3 regions of the Sphingomonas sp. jy18 genome follow, and region 1 is predicted to be linked to each of the others. Evidence: predicted binding sites of a transcription regulator. Region 1 holds the regulator's gene; each other region holds the start of a gene.

Region 1 (4,934 bases):
CGAGTTGGGGCCGTGTTCGATGCGCAGTATCTCGGGGTCGGGCTGGTCCGCCGGGGTGGCGGGGTGGATTTCCAGTTCGCCGAACCGCCGCGCGAAGGCGATGTGCTGCGCCGGGGTGATATGCTGGTCGCGAAAGAAGATCACCTTATACTGGTTCAGCGCCGCCCGGATCGCGGCGATGCTCGCCTCATCCTGTTCCTCGCGCAAATCGACACCGCTGATCTCTGCACCGATCGCCGGACTCATCGCCCGCACGTGCAGACGCTGCTCCACCACCGTCGCCATGGCCTGTCTCCTTCCCGCCTTTTGGGCGCAGCATATCCCGCCGGGCGGCGACGGCAAGGCCCTTGGCGGGGGCACCCGGCAAGGCTGCGAATTGCCCCCTTCGCCTGACGCGCCAAATCCGCTACCGCGCGCTGCATGTCCGACAAGCTTGCCGAAATCTGCGCCACCACCGCTGCCGAGGTCGCCCGCCGCAAGGCGCTGGTCAGCGATGCCGAGATCGAGCGCCGCATCGCCACGGCGAGTGCGCCGCGCGGGTTCCGGGCCGCGTTGGCGACGCGCATCGCTGCCGGAGAGGCGGCACTGATCGCCGAGGTCAAGAAGGCGAGCCCGTCCAAGGGTTTGATCCGCCCGGATTTCGATCCGCCGGCCCATGCCCGCGCCTATGCTGCCGGTGGCGCGGCCTGCCTGTCGGTGCTGACCGATGGCCCCTATTTTCAGGGCGATGACGCCTATCTGGTCGCGGCGCGCGCGGCCTGCACGCTGCCGGTGCTGCGCAAGGATTTCATGGTCGATCCGTGGCAGGTGCGCGAAGCCCGCGGTCTCGGCGCCGATGCGATCCTGATCATCGTCGCAGCGCTGGACGACACGCAGATGCGCGCCATCGAGGCAGAGGCGCTGGCGCTCGGCATGGATGTGCTGGTCGAAGTGCATGACGAGGCCGAGTTGGCCCGCGCGCTGGCGCAGCTTTCCAGCCGGCTGATCGGCATCAACAACCGCGATCTCAAGCGCTTCGTCACCGATCTTGGCGTCAGCGAACGGCTCGCGCCGCTGGTGCAGCCCGGCACGTTGCTGGTCAGCGAAAGCGGCATCGCCGGGCCGGCGGATATCGCGCGGCTGCGCGGCAGCGGCATCCACGCGTTTCTCGTCGGCGAGCATCTGATGCGCCATGCCGATGTCGAGGCCGCAACCCGGACGCTGCTCGCGGCATGAGCGGCCTCACCCACATCGATGCCGAGGGCGCGGCGCGGATGGTCGATGTCTCGGCCAAGCCGGTGACGGCGCGCCGCGCGGTCGCCGCCGGGCATATCCTGCTCTCCCCGGCCGCCATCGCCGCGGTGCGGGACGGCTCCGGGCCCAAGGGCGATGTGCTGGCGACCGCACGGCTGGCGGGGATCATGGCCGCCAAGCGCACCGCCGATCTCATCCCGCTCTGCCACCCGCTGCCACTGGCCTCCGCCCGCGTCGATTTCACCATCGGCGACAAGAGCATCGAAGCGGTCGCGGAAACCGTCACGTCGGCACAGACCGGGGTAGAAATGGAAGCAATGACAGCGGTTTCCGTGGCCTTGCTGACAATCTATGACATGACCAAGGCGATCGACAAGGCGGCGTGCATAGGTCAGGTGCGTCTGGTTGCGAAGGAAGGCGGCAAGTCCGGCCCATGGCGCGCGGACTGATCAGCCTGGAGGACGCCCAGGCCGCGGTCCTCGCCCTCGCGCACCCCGGACCGCGCGTCGAACTGCCGCTGCACGAGGCCCATGGCTGGCTCGCCGCCCCGCTCGTCGCGCGCCGCACCCAGCCGTGGGCGGACCTCAGTGCGATGGATGGCTATGCCCTCGGCGCTGGCGATGGACCGTGGCAGATCGTCAGCGCCATCCCTGCCGAGAGCCGCGCCCCCGGCACCCTGTCCGCCGGAGAGGCGGCGCGTATCTTCACCGGCGCGCCCCTTCCGGCCGGCGCAGACCGCATCCTGATCCAGGAGGACGCCAAGGTCGACGGAACGGTGCTGACCGCAACCGACCACCCCGCCCCCGGCCGCTGGATCCGCCGTCGGGGCAGCGACTTTGCCGAAGGCGCACCGCTTGCGGCACCGGGCGCGGCCGTCACCCCCGGCCTCATCGCTCTTGCCGCGAGTGCCGATCACGCCACCCTCCCCTGCCACCGCCGCCCCGCGGTCACCATCGTCGCCACCGGCAGCGAACTGGTTCTGCCCGGGTCCGGCGAGACCGGCCTGCCGTCGGCCAACGGCGCGATGCTGGCCGCCCTCGTCGCGCCATGGGCAGCATCGGTGAACGACCGGGGCATCGCGCCCGATGCGCTCACCGCCATCACCGCGCTTATCGACGATTTCGCTGCCACGCACCGCGACCCGGCGCTGCTGCTGCTGAGCGGAGGCGCGTCGGTCGGCGATCATGACCTCGTCCGCCCGGCGCTCGAAGCGGCGGGGTGGACCATCGCCTTGCGCCGTGTCGCGATGAAGCCCGGAAAGCCGCTGATCGTGGCGCACAGGGAAGGCCTCGTTGCGCTTGGCCTGCCCGGCAATCCGGTCTCCGCCTTCGCGACCGCCACCCTGTTTGCGCTGCCCGTGCTGCGCGCCATGGCCGGATGCCCTGACCCGCTGCCCCGCCACGAGACCGCGCCGCTCGCCGCGCCGCTGCCGGCCGGCAGCAACCGCACCGAATATCTGCGCGGACGTCGCAACCCGGATGGCAGCATCGCCCCCGCCGGCAGCCAGGACAGCGCCGCACTGTTCACGCTGGCCGGTGCGAATGTGCTTATCCGGCTGGACCGCGATGCGCCGCCACAAGATATGGGCGCAAGCGCGCGCTACATCCCCATCGCTTGATCGACCCCATCAGCGGGGTCTTGACGTTCCCTTTTCGTTTGCATAGATGTTCTTCCGATGTTCCGTCACGGGGAGAGCGAGCATGCTCACGCGCAAACAGCATGAACTGATCTGCTTCATCGAAGACCGGCTGGCTGAATCCGGCATTTCGCCGTCTTTCGAAGAGATGAAGGATGCCTTGGGGCTGAAGTCCAAGTCCGGGGTGCATCGCCTGATCAGCGCGCTCGAGGAACGCGGCTTCCTGCGTCGGCTGCCCAACCGGGCGCGGGCACTCGAGGTGGTGCGCAATCCGGAGCGCGGTGAGCGCGAGCAGGCGCCCGCCTCCAATGTCATCGCCATGCCGACCCGGGCGACGCCGCGTGCCGTCGTCGCCAACGACGTGATCGAACTGCCGCTGCATGGCCGCATCGCGGCCGGCATGCCGATCGAAGCGTTCGAGGATTCCGCGCAATTGGTCGTGCCTGCCGCCCTGCTCGGGCCGGGTGACCATTATGCGCTCGAAGTCTCCGGGGACTCGATGGTCGAGGCCGGCATTCTCGACGGCGATTATGCCCTGATCCAGCGCGCCGAGACCGCGCGCGAAGGCGACATCGTGGTTGCGCTGATCGACGGTCAGGATGCCACGCTCAAATATTTCCACCGCGACGGGCAGAATGTCCGGCTGGATCCGGCCAATGCCGCCTATGACCCGCAGCATTATCGCGCGGACCGCGTCGCGGTGCAGGGCCGGCTCGCCGGCTTGCTGCGGCGTTATCATTGAGCGGACGAAGCCTCGGCCTGCCTCGGCTGCCTCGGTGGCATGATCGTCGGCGGATGGCCCCATGGTTTGCCCTGTGCTGCTGACGCAACCCCGCGTACCGACGGCGGGTCGAGGGTGATGGCGAGCCCGCCGGTCTGATCGAGGAATTGGCGATCCGCCTTCAGCCAGCGGGGCTGGCAACCGCGCGGCAGCCAGCGGTCGGCGATCACGATATCGCTGCGGGCGCATGCTGCGACCAGCGGTTGCCAATCGGTACGATAACCGCTGCGCGCGGCCATCACCGTCCAGCGGCGGCCAGCACGCTCTACCTGCCAGACGCAGAAGTCGGCCGAGCAGCGCGTGCCTGGCTGCGTTGCCAGCGCTGTCAGCTCCCCGTCGACCCCCGCCGCCTCGGCCAGTTGATCGCGGATATAGTCGCCCGCCCGGTCACGCAGCAGCGCATAGCGGCCATCCTCTGCGCGCACCGCAACATGACGACCATCACCGGTCACCAGCAGATCCGGCGCGGGCGTGGCGAAGGCCCAGAGCAAGCCGGCCACGATCGCGGGCAGCCCTGCCCAGCGCACCCTGGTCCGCCACAATCCCACCCACAGTCCGCCGCCAACCGAGAGCAGCATCGCGGCCAGCGGGGTAGATGGCACCGCCGCGACAGCCCCCGGCGCGCTCGCCACGGCATGGGCCATCCACAGCATGAACCCAAGCGCCTGATCGACCACCCACCATGCCGGCGCACCAAGACCGATACCATCGAGCAGCAGCGCCAGCGCTTCTGCCGGCATGACCACGAACGTCGTCAGGGGGATCGCCACCATATTGGCGAGCGAGCCGTAGAGCCCGGCCTTGTGGAAATGGAACAGCGCAATCGGCATCAGCGCCAGCTCGACGGCGAGACCGGTCAGCAACAGCCCCAGAAATCCGCGCAGCAGCCGCATTCCCCGGCTTTCGTCGCGGCGCGCCAGCATAGCGGTAACGCGCGGATGGGTGTGCAGCGCGACAATGGCGGTCACCGCGGCGAAACTCAGCTGAAAGCTCGGCCCGACCAGCGCCTCGGGCCAAAGTAGCAACACGAACAGCGCGCCCGCCGCGACCAGCCGTAGCGTAATAGCCTCCCGCCCCAAGGCGATCGCGAGCAGCACCAGCAGCGCTGCGACCAGCGACCGGATTGTCGGCACCTCGGCCCCGGTAAGGAGCGTGTAGCCGAGCCCGACCAGCGCGCCCACGCCGGCGGAGATCAGGATCAGCGGCGCCCGCAGTGCCAGCCATGGCGAGAGTGCGAGCAGGCGCAGCGCCAGCCACATGGCGCCGCCCACCGCCGCGGTGATG
Region 2 (4,934 bases), on a different contig from region 1:
CGACCGTGTCGATCCCGTCGCCGCCATTGGCGATATCGCCGACATTGTCGACCTCCAGCCGGTCATTGCCGCCATCGCCATTCATGGTGTCGGCACCAACATTGCCGAACAGCCGGTCGGAGCCATCGCCGCCGTTCAATATGTCATTGCCGGCACCGCCATTGAGCGTGTCATCTCCCGCACGGCCATCGAGCGTGTCGTCACCCAACTTGCCCGCCAGATTGTTGACGGCGCTGTTGCCGATAACGACGTCGTTGCCCGATCCGGCAACGGCATTCTCGATCACCGAGCCGCGCGCGATGGTGACATTGCCGACCCGGCCGCCGACGTTCGAGAAGGCTTCCTGATTGAGATCGATGCGCTGGTTTTGCGTGAAACGCGAATAGTTCAGCGTATCGGTGCCGCCGTGATCGACCACGGTGTAGGTCACCGAGGGGAATTGCGTGGCGTCATAGATGGCGCGACCCGAGGTATTGCCGAAGCCATAGGTGGTGTTGCCGGTGCGGGTCGTCGTCGGCGTGCCGTAGGCCAGATTGACGGCCAGCACATCGGCGATGATCGGCGACACCACGAACTGGCGGCTGAAGCCCTGCGCAGCGAAATAGGTGTTCTCGGTCTGGTCGAAATAGGACATCACCGTCGTCGCCCAGGCGTCGTTCTGGTAGCTGTTGTCCTGCCCGTAGGTGGCGTTGCCATTATAGGGGCCACCGTGGCCGAGGCCGATGGCATGGCCGATTTCGTGGATATAGGTCTGGAAGGAATAGGTGTTGAGGCCGGTGCCATAGGTCGCCAGCCACTGGGTGCTGACGTTGACTGTGGAGCTGGTGATGATGTTGCCAACCCGCGTCGAGTTGGCAAAGGCACCCGACTGATTGTCGTCCAGCGTGATGTTGGCGGCGCCTGCGATTTCCTGGAAGGTGATGCCGGTCGCGTCCGACCACAGGTTGAACGCCTCCCGCGCCAGATTCTGCCCTTCGGGCGTCAGCGCGGTGACGTTGAAGGTGATGGTGCCGCCGGGCGCAACGTTGAAGTGGCGGGCATTCTGCGTGCCGCCCCAATAGCCATTGAGCAGCTGGTCGGCGATCTGGTCATTGGTGAAAACCGGCAGCGGCGGGGCGACGGTCGCAGCAACACGATAATTGCCGGATTCGCCATCGTTGAACCCGCCGACATCGAGATAGTAGGTGCCGGTTGTGGTCGCGGTGAAACGGATCTGCGAATAAGTGCCACCGCCGCCATCGTCGTTTTCGGCAAGCTGGGTGGAACCGTTGGTACCGAACAGGCGGATGAAAGTATCGGGATCATTGGCACCGCCAGTGGCGCTGGTGCGGAACAGATAGCTCTGCCCGGCGACGAGATCGACACGGTACCAGTCATGGTCCCCCGCTGCATCGAGCACGCCGGCGACGACCGGGCCGTCGACTGTCAGGCTGGCGGTCGTCGCAGAACTGCCGGGGATGGCATCGGCGAGGTCCGACGCCGCGGTCAGGCGGAAATTGCCGGTCTCGAGATCGTTGTAGGCAGCGACATTGACGAAATAGGTGCCGCTGGTGGTCGCCGTGAAGACGATGCGCGAATAGGTGTTGCCGGGGAATGCGATGTCGTCATTCTCGGCAAGCAGCGTGCCGGCGCTGTTGTGCAGGCGCAGATAGCTGTCCTGGATATCGCCCGCGCCGGTCGCACCGACCGTGAAGGTGTAGGTCTGCCCGGCGGTGAGCGTAACGCGGTACCAGTCGCGGTCCCCCAGCGTGTCGATGACACCGTTCACAGACGAACCGATCGCCAGCGTGACGGTGCTGCTGGTGTCGCCGGGCACGGTATCGACGAAGACGAGGTCGGTCGGCGGTGCGCCATCGATGGTGTCGAGGCCCAGCGAGACGACGGTCGCGCGCGATCCGCCCACGCTGGTGAGCGTTACGGTCGATTCCCGGACGTCGAAGCTGCCGGTCAGGCCGGCCGTGCCGGTGGCCACTCCGCCGGAGAGGAGCCCGCTGCTGCCGCGGCCATCGCTGTCGACGGGCGAGCGCTTGCTGTCATAGGCGCAACAGTCCGCGCAAGAGCAGCCTTCCTGATGTGCGATCAGACCGTCCGCCAGTGCAAAGTCGTCGTTCGGGATGAACAGCTTCATGAAAAGTCCCCTCGCTCATGGTCCCGTCGGTTTTAGCGGTGCTGCGCCAGTTCCTGCGTGACTTGTCTCACAATTTCTTCGCCCAGTCGCGTCAAATCCGCCCGCTCCAATTGCCTGTCGACCACGTCTACCGCAATTTCGAGAAAGTCGTGGGCGGCACTGCCCTGCCGGTAGCTGACCCGCGCCAGCGCCGTCCCCGGGCGGGACAGATCGAGCGCGATCGCGACATCGAGCCCTTCTGCTGCACGGTCGGCCGCGCCGAGCCCGGCTGCGACCTGCCGGCGCAGCAGGGTGCAGGCATTCTCGGCGGGTACAGCCGGATTGGCCTTGTCGGCAAATCGCCGGGCGGAATCGCCGGACAGAACGCATTGCACGGCCGGCGCGCGCGAAGGAGGCTGGTTGGACATGGCGCAGGCCGTCTCCATCAGGGCAAGACATACCACCAAAAGGCGCATCGGCAGCGGCATAGCGATGGTTTAGGGAAGTCATCTGCGCAAGTCGACCGCGATTCGCTGTCATCGCCCGACGGCGCTGTCGCCGCTTGCCTCTCCCGAACAAATATGGAACAGCGCCACGCATGTCTTTGACTCATATTTCCGTCCGCGGCGCGCGCGAGCATAATCTCAAAGGGATCGACGTCGATCTGCCGCGCGACAAGTTGATCGTCATCACCGGCCTTTCCGGCTCGGGCAAATCCTCGCTCGCCTTCGACACTATCTATGCCGAAGGGCAGCGGCGCTATGTCGAGTCGCTGTCGGCCTATGCCCGGCAGTTTCTGGAGATGATGCAGAAGCCCGATGTCGAGCATATCGACGGGCTGTCTCCAGCGATCAGCATCGAGCAGAAGACGACCAGCCGCAATCCGCGCTCGACCGTCGCCACCGTCACCGAAATCTACGATTATATGCGCCTGCTGTGGGCGCGGGTCGGCATTCCCTATTCGCCTGCGACCGGTCTGCCCATCGCCGCGCAGACCGTCAGCCAGATGGTCGACCGGGTGATGGCGCTGCCCGAGGGCACGCGCGCCTATCTGCTCGCGCCGGTCGTGCGCGGCCGCAAAGGCGAGTATCGCAAGGAACTGGCGCAGTGGCAGAAGGACGGCTTCACCCGCGTACGCATCGACGGCGCTTTCTACGAGATCGACGAGGCTCCGGCGCTCGACAAGAAATACAAGCATGACATCGAGGTGGTGGTCGACCGCATCGCCGTGCGCGAGGGCATCGAGGGCCGGCTGGCCGACAGTTTCGAGACCGCGCTGAAACTGGCCGAGGGGCTGGTGTATCTCGATCTGGCCGATGGGACGGTGGACTCCCTCTCCCCTTCAGGGGAGAGGGCCGGGGAGAGGGGGAGTCAAACCAGCCTTGGCGCGACTGCCCCTCTCCCAACCCTCTCCCCTAAAGGGGAGAGGACTTCAGGCATGAAAAACACCGGACTGCCCGCCAACCGCATCGTCTTCTCCGAAAAATTCGCCTGCCCCGTCTCCGGCTTCACCATCGCAGAAATCGAACCACGCCTGTTCAGCTTCAACGCGCCGCAAGGGGCCTGCCCGGCCTGCGATGGCCTGGGCGAAAAGCTGCTGTTCGACGAGGACCTGGTCGTCCCCAATCATGCGCTGTCGATCAAGCAGGGCGCAGTGGTGCCATGGGCCAAGTCCAACCCGCCCTCCCCCTATTACATGCAGGTACTGGCCAGCCTCGCCAAGGCCTATGGCTTCTCGCTCGACACGCCGTGGCGCGACCTGCCGGGCGAGGTGCAACTGATCATCCTGCACGGCACCGGCGGCAAGCCCGTCACCCTCACCTTCATGGACGGGCGCAAGAGCTACAGCGTCAACAAGCCGTTCGAGGGTGTGATCGGCAACCTCAACCGGCGGATGCTGCAGACCGAGAGCGCATGGATGCGGGAGGAGCTGTCCAAGTTCCAGCAACCGCACCCGTGCGAGACCTGCGGCGGCGCGCGGCTGAAGCCCGAGGCGCTGGCGGTGAAGATCGCGGGCGAAGACATCAGCCTCTCCGCCCGGCGCAGCGTGCATGATGCGCTCGACTGGTTCTCTACCCTCGCGCCGAAGCTGACCGCGCAGCAGCAGCAGATCGCGACGCCGATCCTCAAGGAAATTGTCGAGCGGCTGGGCTTCCTCGACAATGTCGGGCTCGACTATCTCAATCTCGACCGCACCAGCGGCACCCTTTCCGGCGGGGAGAGCCAGCGCATCCGGCTGGCCTCGCAGATCGGCTCGGGCCTGTCCGGCGTGCTCTATGTCCTCGACGAGCCGAGCATCGGCCTGCACCAGCGCGACAATGACCGGCTGCTGGTGACGCTGCGGCGGCTGCGCGACCTCGGCAACACCGTCATCGTCGTCGAGCATGACGAGGATGCGATCCGCGCTGCCGACTGGATCGTCGATATGGGCCCGGGCGCGGGCGTGCATGGCGGAGAGATTGTCGCGCAGGGCACACTCAAGGAAGTGCTCAAAGCGAAGAACAGCCTGACCGCCGACTATCTGACCGGACGGCGCGAAATTGCCGTGCCCAAGGAGCGCCGCATCGCTGCCAAGGGCGATGGCACGCAGATCCGCACCCGCGCCAAGCCAGAGGCCAAGCCGACCAAGAAGCAGCTCAAGCTCCTCGAAACACAGGGCAAGTTCATCGAACTGGTCAATGCCCGTGCCAACAATCTGCTCGGGGTTACCGCGCGCATCCCGGTCGGCACCTTCACCTGCGTCACCGGCGTGTCGGGATCGGGCAAATCCTCGCTGATCATCGACACGCTGCAGGCGGCGGCCAGCCGGGCGCTGAACGGCGCGCGG
Region 3 (4,934 bases), 130 kb from region 1:
CCGCGCGCGGGTGATCGCGACATAAGCGAGACGGCGTTCCTCTTCGAGCGCCTTCATGCCGCCTTCGTCGAGCGCGCGCTGCGATGGGAACAGACCGTCTTCCCAGCCGGCAAGGAATACGTGCGGAAATTCCAGCCCCTTCGCGGCGTGCACGGTCATGATCGTGACCTTCGGCTCGTCGCTCGCGGCCTCATTGTCCATCACCAGGCTGACATGGTCGAGGAATTCGGCCAGACTGTCATATTCGTCCATCGCCCGGACGAGTTCGGCCAAATTCTCCAGCCGGCCTGCGGCCTCGGCGCTGCGATCCGCCTGCAGCATCGCGGTATAACCGCTTTCTTCCAATATCGTCTGCATCAGCAGCGTGTGGCGCTGGGTGCTGGCCGTGTCGCGCCACCGGCCGATGGCGGCGGCGAACCCGCCCAGCGCGCGGCGGGCGGCTGGCGTGCCTTCATCGCTGTCCGCCAGCATCGCCGCCGCGCCGAGCAGGGAGATGCGCTGGTCGCGCGACAGCCGGTGCACGCTGGCCATCGCCTTGTCGCCGATGCCGCGCTTGGGCTGGTTGACGATGCGTTCGAAAGCAAGGTCGTCGGCAGGCTGGTTGACCAGGCGCAGATAGGCGATCGCATCGCGGATTTCCGCGCGCTCGTAAAAGCGAAAGCCACCGACCACCTTGTAAGGCAGGCCGATGTGGATGAATCGTTCTTCGAACTCGCGGGTCTGGAAGCCGGCGCGCACCAGAATGGCTGCGGCGTCGGGCGAAACCCCGCGGCGCTGCAGCGCCTCGATCTCCTCGCCAACCCGGCGGGCCTCTTCCGGCCCGTCCCACACGCCGATGACCCGCACCTTGTCTCCGGCGTCAGCCTCGGTCCACAAGGTCTTGCCCAGCCGCTCTCCATTGTGGGCGATCAGGCCAGAGGCAGCGCCCAGAATGTGCGGGGTAGAGCGGTAATTCTGTTCGAGACGGACGGTCTTGGCGCCCGGAAAATCCCGCTCAAAGCGCAGGATGTTGGCGACTTCCGCCCCGCGCCATGAATAGATCGACTGGTCGTCGTCCCCCACCACCGCGATATTCTTGCGCTCCTGCGCCAGCAGCCGCAGCCACAGATATTGGGCGGCATTGGTGTCCTGATATTCGTCCACCAGGATGTAACGGAAGCGTTGCTGATACTCCTGCAGCACTTCGCGGTGGCTGCGGAAGATGACCAGCATGTGCAGAAGCAGATCGCCGAAGTCGCAGGCATTGAGTGTCTTCAGCCGCTCTTGGTAGAGGCGGTAGAGATGCTGCCCTTTGCCATGCGCAAAACCGTCATCGTCGCCAGCCTGCAGGTCGTCGGGCGTGAGGCCGCGGTTCTTCCACCGGTCGAGCAAGCCGGCAAACTGCCGGCTCGGCCAGCGCTTGTCGTCGACGCCCTCGGCCTGCAGTATCTGCTTGATGACACGCAACTGGTCGTCGGTGTCGAGGATGGTGAAATTGCTGTGCAGCCCGACCAGCTCGGCATGACGGCGCAGCATCTTGGCGGCGATGGCGTGGAAGGTGCCGAGCCAGCCCATGCCTTCGCTGGCTGGCCCGATCAGCCGTTCGATCCGCTCGCGCATCTCGCGCGCTGCCTTGTTGGTGAAGGTGACCGCGAGGATTTGCCCGGGATAGGCGAGGCGTGTGGCCACGATGTGCGCGAGCCGCGCGGTGAGCGCGGATGTTTTCCCCGTTCCCGCGCCCGCCAGCACCAGCACCGGGCCTTCGGTTGTCAGCACCGCCTCACGCTGCGCGGGGTTCAGTCCGGCGAGGAAAGGGCTGTCGGTGGATGGTGCAATCGGGGCGGGGGCAGGGCTGTTCACCCGCGAACGGGTAGGGAACATTGGCGGGCAGGGCAAGCTTTGGGTGGTGCCACTGGCGCAAAGTGCGCACCTTGGTTACATGGGCCGCCACCCGCGACTCGGCGCTTCCGCCGCTCGCCCGACGACCAGACAGCGAAAGTGGCAGCTCATGGACATCCGCCTCGGCCTTACCTTTGACGATGTGCTGCTGCAGCCGGGCGCATCCAATGTGTTGCCGAGCGGCGCGGACACGACGACACGGCTGACGCGCGGGATCTCGCTCGCCATCCCCATCATCTCATCGGCGATGGATACCGTGACCGAGGCGGAGATGGCGATCGTGATGGCCCAGCTGGGCGGCATCGGCGTGCTGCACCGCAATCTCGACATCGAGGAACAGGCGGCCGCCGTGCGGCAGGTCAAGCGCTTCGAGAGCGGGATGGTGGTCAACCCCATCACGGTCGGCCCAGACGCCACGCTGGCCGAAGTGCAGGCGCTGATGGCGCAGCACCGCATTTCCGGATTTCCCGTGGTAGAGGCTTCGGGCCGGCTGGTCGGCATCATCACCCACCGCGATATGCGCTTTGCCGACAATCCGGCGCAGCCGGTACGCGAGTTGATGACCAGCGACGATCTGGTGACGGTGCGCGCAGGCGTGAGCCAGGCCGATGCGCGGCGGCTGCTACATCAGCGGCGCATCGAAAAGCTGCTGGTGGTCGACGAAGCGCAGCATTGCGTCGGGCTGATCACCGTCAAGGATATCGAGCGCGCCGTCACTTACCCCACCGCGACCAAGGACGATGCCGGTCGCCTGCGCGTCGCCGCGGCGACCACCGTTGGCGACAAGGGGCTGGCACGCGCCGAAGCGCTGCTCGATGCCGAATGCGACTGTCTGGTCATCGACACCGCGCACGGCCATTCGAGCATGGTCGCCGAGGCGGTGACCGCGGTGCGCCGCATGTCCAACACGGTGCAGATCGTTGCCGGCAATGTCGCGACGGCCGAGGCGACCCGGTCGCTGATCGATGCCGGGGCTGATTGCGTCAAGGTCGGCATCGGGCCCGGCTCCATCTGCACGACGCGGATCGTTGCTGGTGTCGGCGTGCCGCAGCTCACGGCGGTGATGGACTGTGCCGAGGAAGCGGCAAAGTCCGACACGCCGGTGATCGCCGATGGCGGGCTGCGCACGTCGGGCGATATCGCCAAGGCGCTGGCGGCGGGTGCGACGACAGTGATGGTCGGATCGCTGCTTGCCGGCACAGAGGAAGCACCGGGCGAGACATTCCTCTACCAGGGCCGCAGCTACAAAAGCTATCGCGGCATGGGGAGCGTCGGCGCGATGGCGCGCGGCTCTGCGGACCGCTATTTCCAGCAGGACATCAAGGACCAGCTCAAGCTGGTGCCAGAGGGGATCGAAGGCCGCGTACCCTACAAGGGCAGCGCGCGCGACGTGATCCACCAGCTGGTCGGCGGCGTGAAGGCGGCGATGGGATACACAGGCGCGGCGACACTGCCCGAACTGCGGCAGAAGGCGCGTTTCGTGCAGATCACCAACGCTGGTCTGTCCGAAAGCCATGTCCATGATGTGACGATCACGCGCGAGGCGCCCAATTACCCGACGCGCTAAGCCGCAATCGGTATTGCCATTCGTCATTGCGAGCGCAGCGAGGCAATCCAGTGCGGCGCAAAGCGGCCCTGGATTGCTTCGCTGCACTCGCAGTGACGGATAAGGTCTGTCAGAATGAAAGAACATAAAATGGCACAGCCCCACCCATGACCCCCGCAGCCCGCGTCCAGTCCGCCATCGAGTTGCTCGATCAGATTATCCATGCCGCGCGCGAAGCCGGGGCAGCGGCGGACACCATCGCCAGCCGCTTCTTCAAGGAGCGCCGCTACGCAGGATCAGGCGATCGTCGTGCCATTCGGGAGCTCGCCTGGATGGCCATCCGACGCTTCGGCAAGATGCCCGAGACCGGCCGCAGCGCGATGGTGGCGCTGGCAGACGAGGATGCGGCGCTTGCGGCGTTGTTCACCGGAGCGAACAACGCGCCAGGGCCGATTTTGGGCAGCGAACCGCGGGCCGACGGATCGGTGATGCCGAAATGGCTGCTGTCGCATCTCGATGCGCGTGTCGGCGGCAAAGGGGGCAATGCTGCCGAGCTCGCCGCCCTACTCGCCCGCGCTCCACTCGATCTCAGGATCAACCCGATGCGCGCCGATGGTGTCGACCTCCCGGACGGCGAACCGCTTCCGGCGCCGCTCAACGGCTTGCGGTTGCCGGGTGACACGCCGGTGCTGCAGACCGGTGCCTATCTCTATGGCGCGATCGAGGTGCAGGACGCTGGCAGCCAGTGGGTGTCGTGGGCGTGCGATGCCAGACCCGGACAGACCGTGATCGATCTGTGCGCCGGTGCAGGCGGAAAGACGCTGGCGCTCGCCGCCGCCATGCAGGGGCAGGGCCGGCTGATCGCGTGCGACAGCGATCGTCGTCGCATACAGGCATTGCCGCCGCGTGCCGAACGGGCCGGGGCCGAGGGCATCGAGACCCGCCTGCTCAATCCCGGCGATGAATGGGACAGCCTGTCCGATCTGGAAGGGGCGGCGGACATCGTGCTGGTCGACGCCCCCTGTTCGGGCAGCGGCACCTGGCGGCGCAACCCGGAGGCGCGCTGGCGGCTGACCCCGGCGCGGCTGGCGCGACTGGAGCAGCAACAGGCACGCCTCCTCGATCTCGCCAGCCGGCTTGTCCGGCCGGGCGGGGCGCTGGTCTATGCGGTATGCGCGATAACCTCTGCCGAAGGGCAGCAGCAGATCGACGCGTTCCTGCAGCGCCACAAGGGATGGCAGGTGCGCGACCCGCTCGGAGCGCTGCAACCTCCGGTCGGCCGCGCCGCTGGCAGGGGGCGTCTGCTGACGCCCGGCCATGATGCAACAGATGGTTTCTTTATTGGCTGTTTGCAGGCAGGATGACGGCTCGATGCCGAATCTCGACCAGCCAACCATCTGGACCACCATCATGCGCTTCACGCCTGCTGCCTGTGCGACTGCCCTCATTTTCGCGACTGTTTCCAGCACTTCGCTGAGCGCGCCGAACCCGCCGCAGCCGATCAGCGAAT

What was found. The regulator LexA, encoded in region 1, represses DNA repair genes until DNA is damaged. The targets are predictions, from matches to a motif close to GTTCCNCNCTTGTTCT.
Region 2: uvrA (excinuclease ABC subunit UvrA) is a predicted target of LexA. The motif match lies at 2,680-2,695, and genes of this name have one in related genera.
Region 3: AC0QC4_RS09720 (ATP-dependent helicase) is a predicted target of LexA. The motif match lies at 1,843-1,858, and genes of this name have one in related genera.

Annotation. Positions count from the first base shown of each region.
Region 1 covers NZ_JBXPBT010000003.1:390,374-395,307, forward strand. The annotation lists gene AC0QC4_RS10355 (TauD/TfdA dioxygenase family protein) at 1-285, opposite strand, end outside; gene trpC (indole-3-glycerol phosphate synthase TrpC) at 421-1,215, shown strand; gene moaC (cyclic pyranopterin monophosphate synthase MoaC) at 1,212-1,682, shown strand; gene AC0QC4_RS10370 (molybdopterin molybdotransferase MoeA) at 1,667-2,851, shown strand; gene lexA (transcriptional repressor LexA) at 2,934-3,611, shown strand; gene AC0QC4_RS10380 (ComEC/Rec2 family competence protein) at 3,605-4,934, opposite strand, start outside.
Region 2 covers NZ_JBXPBT010000001.1:148,102-153,035, forward strand. The annotation lists gene AC0QC4_RS00715 (M10 family metallopeptidase C-terminal domain-containing protein) at 1-2,128, opposite strand, end outside; gene AC0QC4_RS00720 (hypothetical protein) at 2,161-2,535, opposite strand; gene uvrA (excinuclease ABC subunit UvrA) at 2,706-4,934, shown strand, end outside.
Region 3 covers NZ_JBXPBT010000003.1:256,204-261,137, reverse strand. The annotation lists gene AC0QC4_RS09720 (ATP-dependent helicase) at 1-1,839, opposite strand, end outside; gene guaB (IMP dehydrogenase) at 1,988-3,445, shown strand; gene AC0QC4_RS09710 (RsmB/NOP family class I SAM-dependent RNA methyltransferase) at 3,592-4,788, shown strand; gene AC0QC4_RS09705 (tetratricopeptide repeat protein) at 4,796-4,934, shown strand, end outside.